One region of the Flavobacterium notoginsengisoli genome, then DNA from elsewhere that is predicted to be linked to it. Evidence: riboswitches for the same ligand, from Rfam matches in the RefSeq annotation. Region 1 holds a riboswitch; the other holds the start of a gene.

Region 1 (4,548 bases):
AAAAGTCGGTTTTTCTAAATTGTTCGCAATGGAATCAATTTCTTCCAATTTTTCCTGAATTGCAAATTCAATAGCTGGCTTAAAATCAGCTATTTTATATTTTGTAAAATCCGGCACTCCTCCATAAGGCCCTGACCATTCCTGAAGTAACGGATTAGTTTCTTTTTCCATAATCAAATCATTTTATAAAGTTCTTCTTAGCACTTTTCTTTAAATAAGAAGTGCCAGAATCTCAAAAGTAACCAATCAAAATCAAACTTCAAATGAATGATATTTTAAAATTTTACTAATATCAGGTTTTAAATAAATAGCTTAAATTTGAAGCTTTATAACCAAAATAACATGTTTAAAACCCGAAGAGAAATTGTATTTGTAATCCTTGCCGGAATATTTATCACAAACGCTGTTGTCGCAGAGCTTATTGGAGGAAAATTAATTCAGGTTGGTCCTTTCGTAATGAGTATAGGAATTCTTCCTTGGCCGATAGTTTTTTTGACCACCGATTTAATTAATGAATATTTTGGCGAAAAAGGAGTAAAAAAACTTTCTTTTATTACCGCCTGTTTAATAGCATATGCATTCTTAATCTTGTTTATGGCTATTACAATTCCGGCTGCAAAAGGAATCAGTCCCGTAAACGACGAACAATTTCAAGCCGTTTTTGGGCAAAGTATGTGGATTATTGTCGGAAGTTTAATTGCTTTTATGGCATCACAGCTTATTTATGTCTGGATTTTCTGGTTTTTCAAAAACAGAACAGGAGAAAAAAAAATATGGCTGAGAGCTACAGGTTCTACTGTAATTTCGCAATTATTCGATTCGTTTATTGTTCTTGGAATTGCTTTTTGGCTTCCCGGAAAAATTGATTTTGACACTTTTATTTCTTCAGGATTAATTGGTTATACTTTCAAATTAGCCATTGCCATTTTGTTAACTCCTGCCATTTATTTAGGACATCACTTAATTAAAAAGTATTTGGAAAACGATAAGCACGATAAAAATCCGGAACAATTAGAAGAATGAAGCATTATAAAATATTACTATTAATCATTCTGTTAAGCCTTGTAAGTTGTTCTAAAGACGTTAAAAAACAATTATTAGAAGTTACTGACAAGATTACAGATAAAATAGAAACTATTTCTGAAAGTACTGCCGAAACTGTAAATGAATACAAACAATCCATTGTAGACAAAATCACAACTACTGAGAATGCATCAGAAAATGCAAAAACAGTAAACGACAGCATTGCAGCCACTCAAGAAATTGAAAATGAAAAATTCTTAGGAATCACTGCTTTTAAAAAATTTATATCGGATTGTAAAACAGGAGAAACCATAACCCAAAAAGAACTTATTGAAAGCCACAATATTCCTGCTGACGGAATTAAATTAATAAAAAGCATCACCAAAACCGCAGAAGATGAAATTGAAGTAAAATGGAAATCAACCTGGTTTATCGAAAAGATTTCGGATGCAAAATTTAATGATGCCAAAATTAAGTTCAGGTTTGAAGCCAATAAAATATATACTTCCGGAGAAGCAATCGGAATTAAATACAAAAAGAAAGTTTATACCGATTTAATAATCGTAGGAACAAAAGCTTATATACCAAGCGTAAAAGGTTATCACTGGAAAATTGGGAAATAATGGAAGATAAGATTAGATGCAGCTGGTGTACTTCCAGTGATTTGTACAAAAAATATCATGACGAAGAATGGGGTGTTCCAGTTTATGATGACCCTACTCTATTTGAGTTTTTAATTTTGGAAACTTTTCAGGCCGGATTAAGCTGGATTACAATTTTAAATAAAAGAGAGAACTTCAGAGCCGCTTTTGATTATTTTGATTATCAAAAAGTAGCGGACTATTCTGAAGACAAAATCGAAGAGTTAATGCAGAATACCGGCATAATTCGAAACAAATTAAAAATTAAAGCCGCAGTTACCAATGCTCAAGCTTTCATGAAAATTCAGGAAGAATTTGGCAGTTTTTCAGATTATATCTGGAAGTACACCGACGGAAAACCTATCATAAACAATCTAAAAACTTCAAAAGAAGCTCCTGCTACTACACCTCTTTCAGATGAAATTAGCAAAGATTTAAAAAAAAGAGGATTTAAATTTGTTGGTTCAACCGTTATTTACGCACACATGCAAGCCACCGGAATGGTCAATGATCACGCCGAAGATTGCTTTACTCGGGCTAAATAATTTTCAGTCTCAGTCACAGTTTTCAGTCTTTAATCTTTGATTTTAAGTTTTCAGAAAACTGAAAACTGTAACTGAGACTGAAAACTTTAAAAAAAATCATTACATTTGCTTCACACTTTAGGGGTGTCTGCATCACGCAGGCTGAGATTTTACCCTCTGAACCTGATCTAGTTCATACTAGCGTAGGGAAAAGTAAGATGACTTCTTGAACGCATTTCTGTGCGTTATTGCAGCCATTCCTATTGTGTATAACTATACACTAAACAAAAAGGAATGGAACTAAAAATCAATCAACAAACTAAATTTTTCAATGCTGAATCGCTAAGCGTTCAATCATTGCTCGATCTCGAAATTCCGCAAAAACAAAACGGAATCGCCGTTGCTGTCAACAATACTGTTGTTCCAAAAACCAATTGGAACGAATTTCTCGTACAAGAAACTGACGAAATCCTAATTATTTCTGCTACCCAAGGCGGGTAAAATTCCAATATAAAAATTGCTTCGCCTGTTCGCTATCGCTCGGGTCCAAATTCCAATTTCATATCGGACGTAGACGCATTGCTGTGCGCCTCTACAACTCATAACTTATAACTCATAACTTCTTTTCCTATGACTACAGAAGAACAAATATCCAGAACCCCATTTCCAAATTCTAAAAAAGTTTATATCGATGGAGAAATTCATCCAATAAAAGTCGCTATGCGAGAAATCGCCTTAAGCGATACCAAACTTTCAAACGGAGGTGTTGAGAAAAATCCTCCCGTAACCGTTTACGATACTTCCGGACCTTACACTGATCCAAATGTTGAGATTGATATTCGAAAAGGATTACCACGCTTACGCGAAAGCTGGATTCTTGATCGAAATGATGTTGAAATTTTAAGCGAAATAACTTCTGATTACGGTCAAAGCCGATTGAAAGATAAAACACTAAATCATTTGCGATTTGAATATTTACATCAGCCAAAACGTGCTAAAAAGGGCGCCAATGTCACACAATTGTATTACGCCAAACAAGGTATTATTACTCCGGAAATGGAATATATTGCCATTCGTGAAAATCAGCGTATTGAACTTTTAAATGAGCAAACCAAAGCCATGCGATGTCAGCACAATGGCCATAGTTTTGGAGCTAATACTCCTAAAAGTAAAATCACTCCGGAATTTGTACGTTCTGAAGTAGCCTGCGGAAGAGCAATTATTCCCAACAATATCAACCATCCGGAAAGTGAACCTATGATTGTAGGCCGCAATTTCCTGGTAAAAATTAATGCCAATATCGGAAACAGCGCTGTGACTTCAAGCATTGAAGAAGAAGTTGAAAAAGCCGTTTGGGCTTGCCGTTGGGGAGCCGACACGATTATGGATTTGTCTACTGGAAAAAACATTCACGAAACGAGAGAATGGATTATTCGTAATTCACCAGTGCCAATTGGTACCGTTCCTATTTATCAGGCTTTAGAAAAAGTAAAAGGAATTGCCGAAGATTTAACCTGGGAAATTTTCCGTGATACTTTGATTGAACAAGCAGAACAAGGTGTTTCGTATTTTACGATTCACGCTGGGGTTTTACTTCGCTACATTCATTTAACTGCAAATCGCGTTACCGGAATTGTTTCGCGTGGCGGATCTATTATGGCAAAATGGTGTCTATTTCATCACAAAGAAAACTTCTTATACACGCATTTTGAGGAAATCTGTGAAATCATGAAACAATATGATGTTGCTTTTTCTTTGGGAGACGGCTTACGTCCAGGTTCGATTGCCGATGCGAATGACGCTGCTCAATTTGCTGAATTAGAAACTTTAGGCGAACTAACTAAAATTGCCTGGAAACATGACGTTCAGGTTTTTATTGAAGGTCCGGGACACGTTCCGATGCACATGATTAAAGAAAACATGGATAAACAACTGGAACATTGTCATGAAGCACCATTTTACACTTTAGGGCCTTTAACAACTGATATTGCACCGGGTTACGATCATATTACTTCTGCAATTGGCGCCGCTATGATTGGCTGGTACGGCTGTGCGATGTTGTGTTATGTAACGCCAAAAGAGCATTTAGGTTTACCAAATAAAAAAGACGTAAAAGACGGCGTGATCACTTATAAAATTTCAGCTCATGCCGCAGACTTGGCAAAAGGTCATCCGGGAGCACAATATCGTGACAATGCTTTGAGTAAAGCCCGTTTTGAATTCCGTTGGGAAGATCAGTTTAATTTGGCTTTGGATCCAGATACAGCAAGAGAATTTCATGATGAAACACTTCCCGCTGATGGCGCAAAAGTGGCGCATTTCTGTTCAATGTGCGGCCCTAAATTCTGTTCTATGAAGAT
Region 2 (4,548 bases), on a different contig from region 1:
ATGCTTACGTTTTGGATCTGATGGTGTGGGTTTTGGAGAAATTAATCTTCCTGTTCCTCTATCATCTAACGGGTATACATTATACTTTTTAGCTTCTTCATTAAATATATTTTTAAGTTCTGCTAATTTCTCTGGATATTTTTTTGCTAGGTCAACAGATTCACTATAATCTTCGTCAATATTATAAAGTTCCCATTTGTCTTTATCCCAGTTGCCCGGAGCATAATCCTGTCGCCAAGGAAATGTGTGCTGTGTTGCAGCAACCCAACCGTTATCATAAATTGCTCTATTACTAAAGATTTCAAAATATTGTCGTGTTCGAACTGGTTTAGCATTTTTATCACTAAAAGTGGGAAGAAAAGAAACACCGTCCATTGGTTTTTGTTCAACACCGTCAACACTTTTTGGAGATGGTAAATGTGAAGCGTTCAGAATAGTTGGCAGTACATCTATTAAATGCACAAACTGGCTACGCATTCCTCCTTTGTCCTTTATTACTTTTGGCCAGCTTACCACCATAGGGTTTCGGCTTCCTCCAAAATGCGATGCAACTTGTTTAACCCATTGAAACGGAGCATTACCCGCCCATGCCCAACCTACAGGATAATGAGGTTCTGTATTAGGGTTTCCAATTTCATCAAGATGTTTCAAATTATCTGTGAGTGGAGTTGCAATACCGCTCAATGCTTTTATCTCATTAATAGTTCCCTCCATACCTCCTTCTGAGCTTGCTCCATTATCTCCCACAATATAAAACACTAAAGTATTATCGGCATCTGGTAATTTACTAATAGCTTCTAAGAGACGTCCTGTTTCGTGATCCGCAAAAGAAAGATAACCTGCATAATTTTCCATTAAGCGGGCAAATAGTTTTTTCTGATCAGCTGAAAGTTTATCCCAAGGAGTGACCCAATCAGGTCTTGGAGTAAGTTTGGTTCCTTTTGGAATAATTCCCATTTTTAACTGACGCTCGTAGGTTTCCTGTCTTACTACATCCCAGCCTTTATCAAATTGACCTTTAAATTTATCACGCCATTCCTTTGGTGCATGATGTGGCGCATGTGCTGCTCCAGGAGCAAAATACATCATGACTGGTTTCTGTGGCGCAAGAGCTTTATTGTATTCGAGCCAGTTAATCGCCCTGTCTGTCATATCAGTCATAAAATGATATCCTTGCTCAGGTGTTTTATTAGGCTCAACTGCTTTTGTATTTTCAAAAAGAACTGGATAATACTGATGTGTTTCTCCTGCGTTAAATCCATAAAAGTAATCAAATCCTAAACCTGTAGGCCAACGATCAAAAGGACCAACAACAGAAGTTTCCCAATCTGGTGTATTATGATTTTTTCCAAACCAGCTTGTGCTGTATCCATTACCTTTTAATATTCTTCCCGAAGTAGCAGTCGTTTTCGGAATCATACAATCATAACTTGGAAAACCTGTAGCCCATTCTGCTAAAAATCCTGATCCTGCGTTATGATGATTTCGTCCTGTAAGCAATGCAGCTCTGGAGGGTCCACATATTGCCGTAGTATGGAATCGGTTATATTTTAAACCATTTGCAGCAAGTTGATCTAATGCAGGTGTAGGAACAGGACCTCCAAAAGTGCTTACCTGACCAAAACCTACATCATCTAAAAGAATTATAATAACATTTGGAGCTCCTTGAGGCGGAGTAACTAATTTAGGCCATTCTTCTTTAGAGTCTTTATACGTTTCCCCAATCTTACCACCAAAAGGAGGTTCTGGAATTGGTAATGTAGTTCGATCTAATTCTCCCGAATTGCTCTTTTCTATAACAGCATCATTCTGTTTTGATTGGTTACAACTGATAAAAACAATCGTTAAAATAGATAGCAATAATCCTGATTTATTAATTATTCTCATAATCTATAATTTTGATATACACTAAATTACAAACCCAACGAATACAAAAAATTATTATAATGTTGCAAATTATAATTTGCAACCAATTTTAGTAAACTATAGCATAAAAAACGATAGCGCAGATTTGTAATCCGTACCCACAACAGTAAGACACAAAACAAATCATTAAAACAAAAGCTACATAAACTAATGTGCTTTTTTATATTTACAAAGAGAACTAACCAATCTTTGTGGGCACAGATCTGCTCTATCGTTGTAAAACGGCTTAGTGCACGAGCGAGACGCTCGCAACAGCGAGGGCTTTAAAAATTAATCACAAACAATTATTTAATAGAAAATATTTTTTTTCTACTTTCGCATTGCTTTAGGGGTATTCTGGCAGAAGCAGAATTGAGAAACACCCTTTGAACCTGAATCAGTTTATACTGGCGTAGGGAAAAGCAGATACTTCCTGTACAGGTACATTCTGCCTATTCCTCCTTAAACTTTTATCAAGGTTTGTAAATTAATTTATGCTTCGGAAAGATTTTGAAACCTTAAACCGTTTCTCATTTCTGGCTCCGATGTTTAACAATGCAGAAATAATAGAATAAATGAAAAATAAAGAAGCTGTAATATTCGACATGGACGGTGTTGTAATTAACAGTGAACATTTTTGGAAGCAGGCAGAAACCGAAATATTTAGCTCATTAGGAGTACAACTTTCTCATTCGGATCGGTTGCTAACACAGACAATGACAACTAGGGAAGTAACAAACTTTTGGTTTGCCAAATATCCCTGGCATAATGTAACTTTAGAAGAAGCCGAACAAATGGTAATTCGAAGAGTTATGGATTTAATACGTACCGAAGACTGTATTATAGAAAATATCAGACCTTTTATCGAGCATTTAAAAGCAGCTAACTACAAAATAGGTCTGGCAACAAATTCACCCGAATCTTTTATAGCAATAAGTCTGGAAAGAGCCGGAATTAACGATTTGTTCGATGCTATTTCTTCTTCTGAACATGAAAAAAAGGGAAAACCGGATCCTGCTGTGTATCTTACAACAGCAAAAAAATTAAATGTTTTACCAGAAAATTGTATTGTTATAGAAGACTCCTTTAATGGAATGAAAGCTGGTAAAGATGCAGGAATGACTGTAATAGCATTTACAAATGGCGACGATAGCCTAACTTTTGATATTGCAGATTACATACTTCACAGCTACCCCGATAACGCAGATTTGCAATTCGTGTCCGCAACAGTAAAACACCAAACAAATCATTAAAACTTTACATTTTTAGCTTAAGCTAAATTGACAAAGAGCTGTCCTAAGACAGCTCTTTTATACTTTTTTTATAGTTTATACTTCTAAAAAAAACAATAAAAGCATAAGTTTTTAAATTTATTTCAACGGATTTCCCTCTTTGTCTAAAGAACCCGATTTGATGATAATCATTTTATCCAGTTTTACATACTTTTTGATCGCATCGTTTACCTGTTGCAAAGTGGCTTTTTCAATGTCTTTTGGATATTGGTCAATATAATTTGGTTCTAATCCTCTTTCGATAAAACCTAAAATTGTTCTCGCCATTCCGCTTGTAGTAGACATTCCCACCTTAAAACTTCCAATTAAATTGGTTTTCTTGTTTTCCAGTTCTTCGGCTGTAATTCCGTCTTTTACCCATTTGTCCACCTGAACCATTGTGGCGTCCAGACCTTTCTGGAATAAATTTGGATTAAAAGAAGCATTTACAAACCAATAACCGCCTGTTTCAATGTTTCCGCCAATTCCGGATGAAATGTTGTAGGTCAATCCGTCGTTGTCACGAACTGTCTGCATTAAACGTCCTGCAAATCCGGCTCCTAATGTATAGTTTCCAATGTAGAACGGAATATAATCAGCATCGGCTCTTTTTAAACCTGTATATTGTCCTATGAACAATTCTGCACTTGGTTTCTCCGGAATTGTCACTACTTCAGTTTTTGAATTTGATTTTGAAGGTTCTTCGAATTTTAATTTTTCTGATACTCCGCCATTCCAGTTTTTGAATGATTTTTTTAAGGAATTATTTAAGTTTGCTCCTTCTGTATCGCCTACAATTACTAATCGCATCGAAGCTGGTCCGAAATATTTTTTATGAAAAGCTTTTACTTCATCTAAAGTTACTTTTTTGATATTTTCGATATTTTCCTCAACACTCAAATTGTAATTTGGATTTCCTTTTGGATAAATTGCCTGAGACAAAGCAATATCGCCTCTTTCTCCCGGATCATTTAAACTCTGCTTTGTATTCCCGATAAACTGCTGTTTCAAATTCTCAAATTCTTTAGTATCAAACAAAGGATTTCTTAATTCTTCTGCCAGTAAAGCAACAACCTGATCCAGATCTTTTTTCAAACATTTAAAGCCAATGTTGATTTTGAAAGTGGAAGCATTTACATTTAAAGAAACACCTAATTTCTGTAATTTTTCTGAAAATTTGAATTTATCATTAATCGTCGTTCCTTTTGAAAGCATTGAAGCTGTCAAAGCCGGAATTATATCATTTTTAGTTTCACTCGCATAATTTCCTAACGAAATACTAGCTGCAACAGTCACAAAATCTTTAGCAGAAGTTTTTACAGCAACCACATCAATTCCGGAAACTTTTTCTCTTTTATAAGCTGATGCTGAT

Evidence for each region. Region 1 has a riboswitch for thiamine pyrophosphate ahead of thiS (sulfur carrier protein ThiS). Riboswitches for the same ligand answer to the same signal wherever they lie in the genome.
Region 2: it holds a riboswitch for thiamine pyrophosphate, as region 1 does, so the genes downstream of both, ACFS3A_RS09245 (HAD family hydrolase) here and thiS (sulfur carrier protein ThiS) in region 1, are expected to answer to the same signal.

Annotation. Positions count from the first base shown of each region.
Region 1 covers NZ_JBHUOT010000012.1:51,064-55,611, forward strand. Annotated here, with positions in the region: gene ACFS3A_RS22300 (M3 family metallopeptidase) at 1-171, opposite strand, end outside; gene ACFS3A_RS22305 (queuosine precursor transporter) at 343-1,023, shown strand; gene ACFS3A_RS22310 (hypothetical protein) at 1,020-1,646, shown strand; gene ACFS3A_RS22315 (DNA-3-methyladenine glycosylase I) at 1,646-2,209, shown strand; TPP riboswitch at 2,319-2,415, shown strand; gene thiS (sulfur carrier protein ThiS) at 2,483-2,689, shown strand; gene thiC (phosphomethylpyrimidine synthase ThiC) at 2,819-4,548, shown strand, end outside.
Region 2 covers NZ_JBHUOT010000003.1:321,554-326,101, reverse strand. Annotated here, with positions in the region: gene ACFS3A_RS09250 (sulfatase-like hydrolase/transferase) at 1-1,887, opposite strand, end outside; TPP riboswitch at 2,244-2,341, shown strand; gene ACFS3A_RS09245 (HAD family hydrolase) at 2,481-3,158, shown strand; gene ACFS3A_RS09240 (M16 family metallopeptidase) at 3,276-4,548, opposite strand, start outside.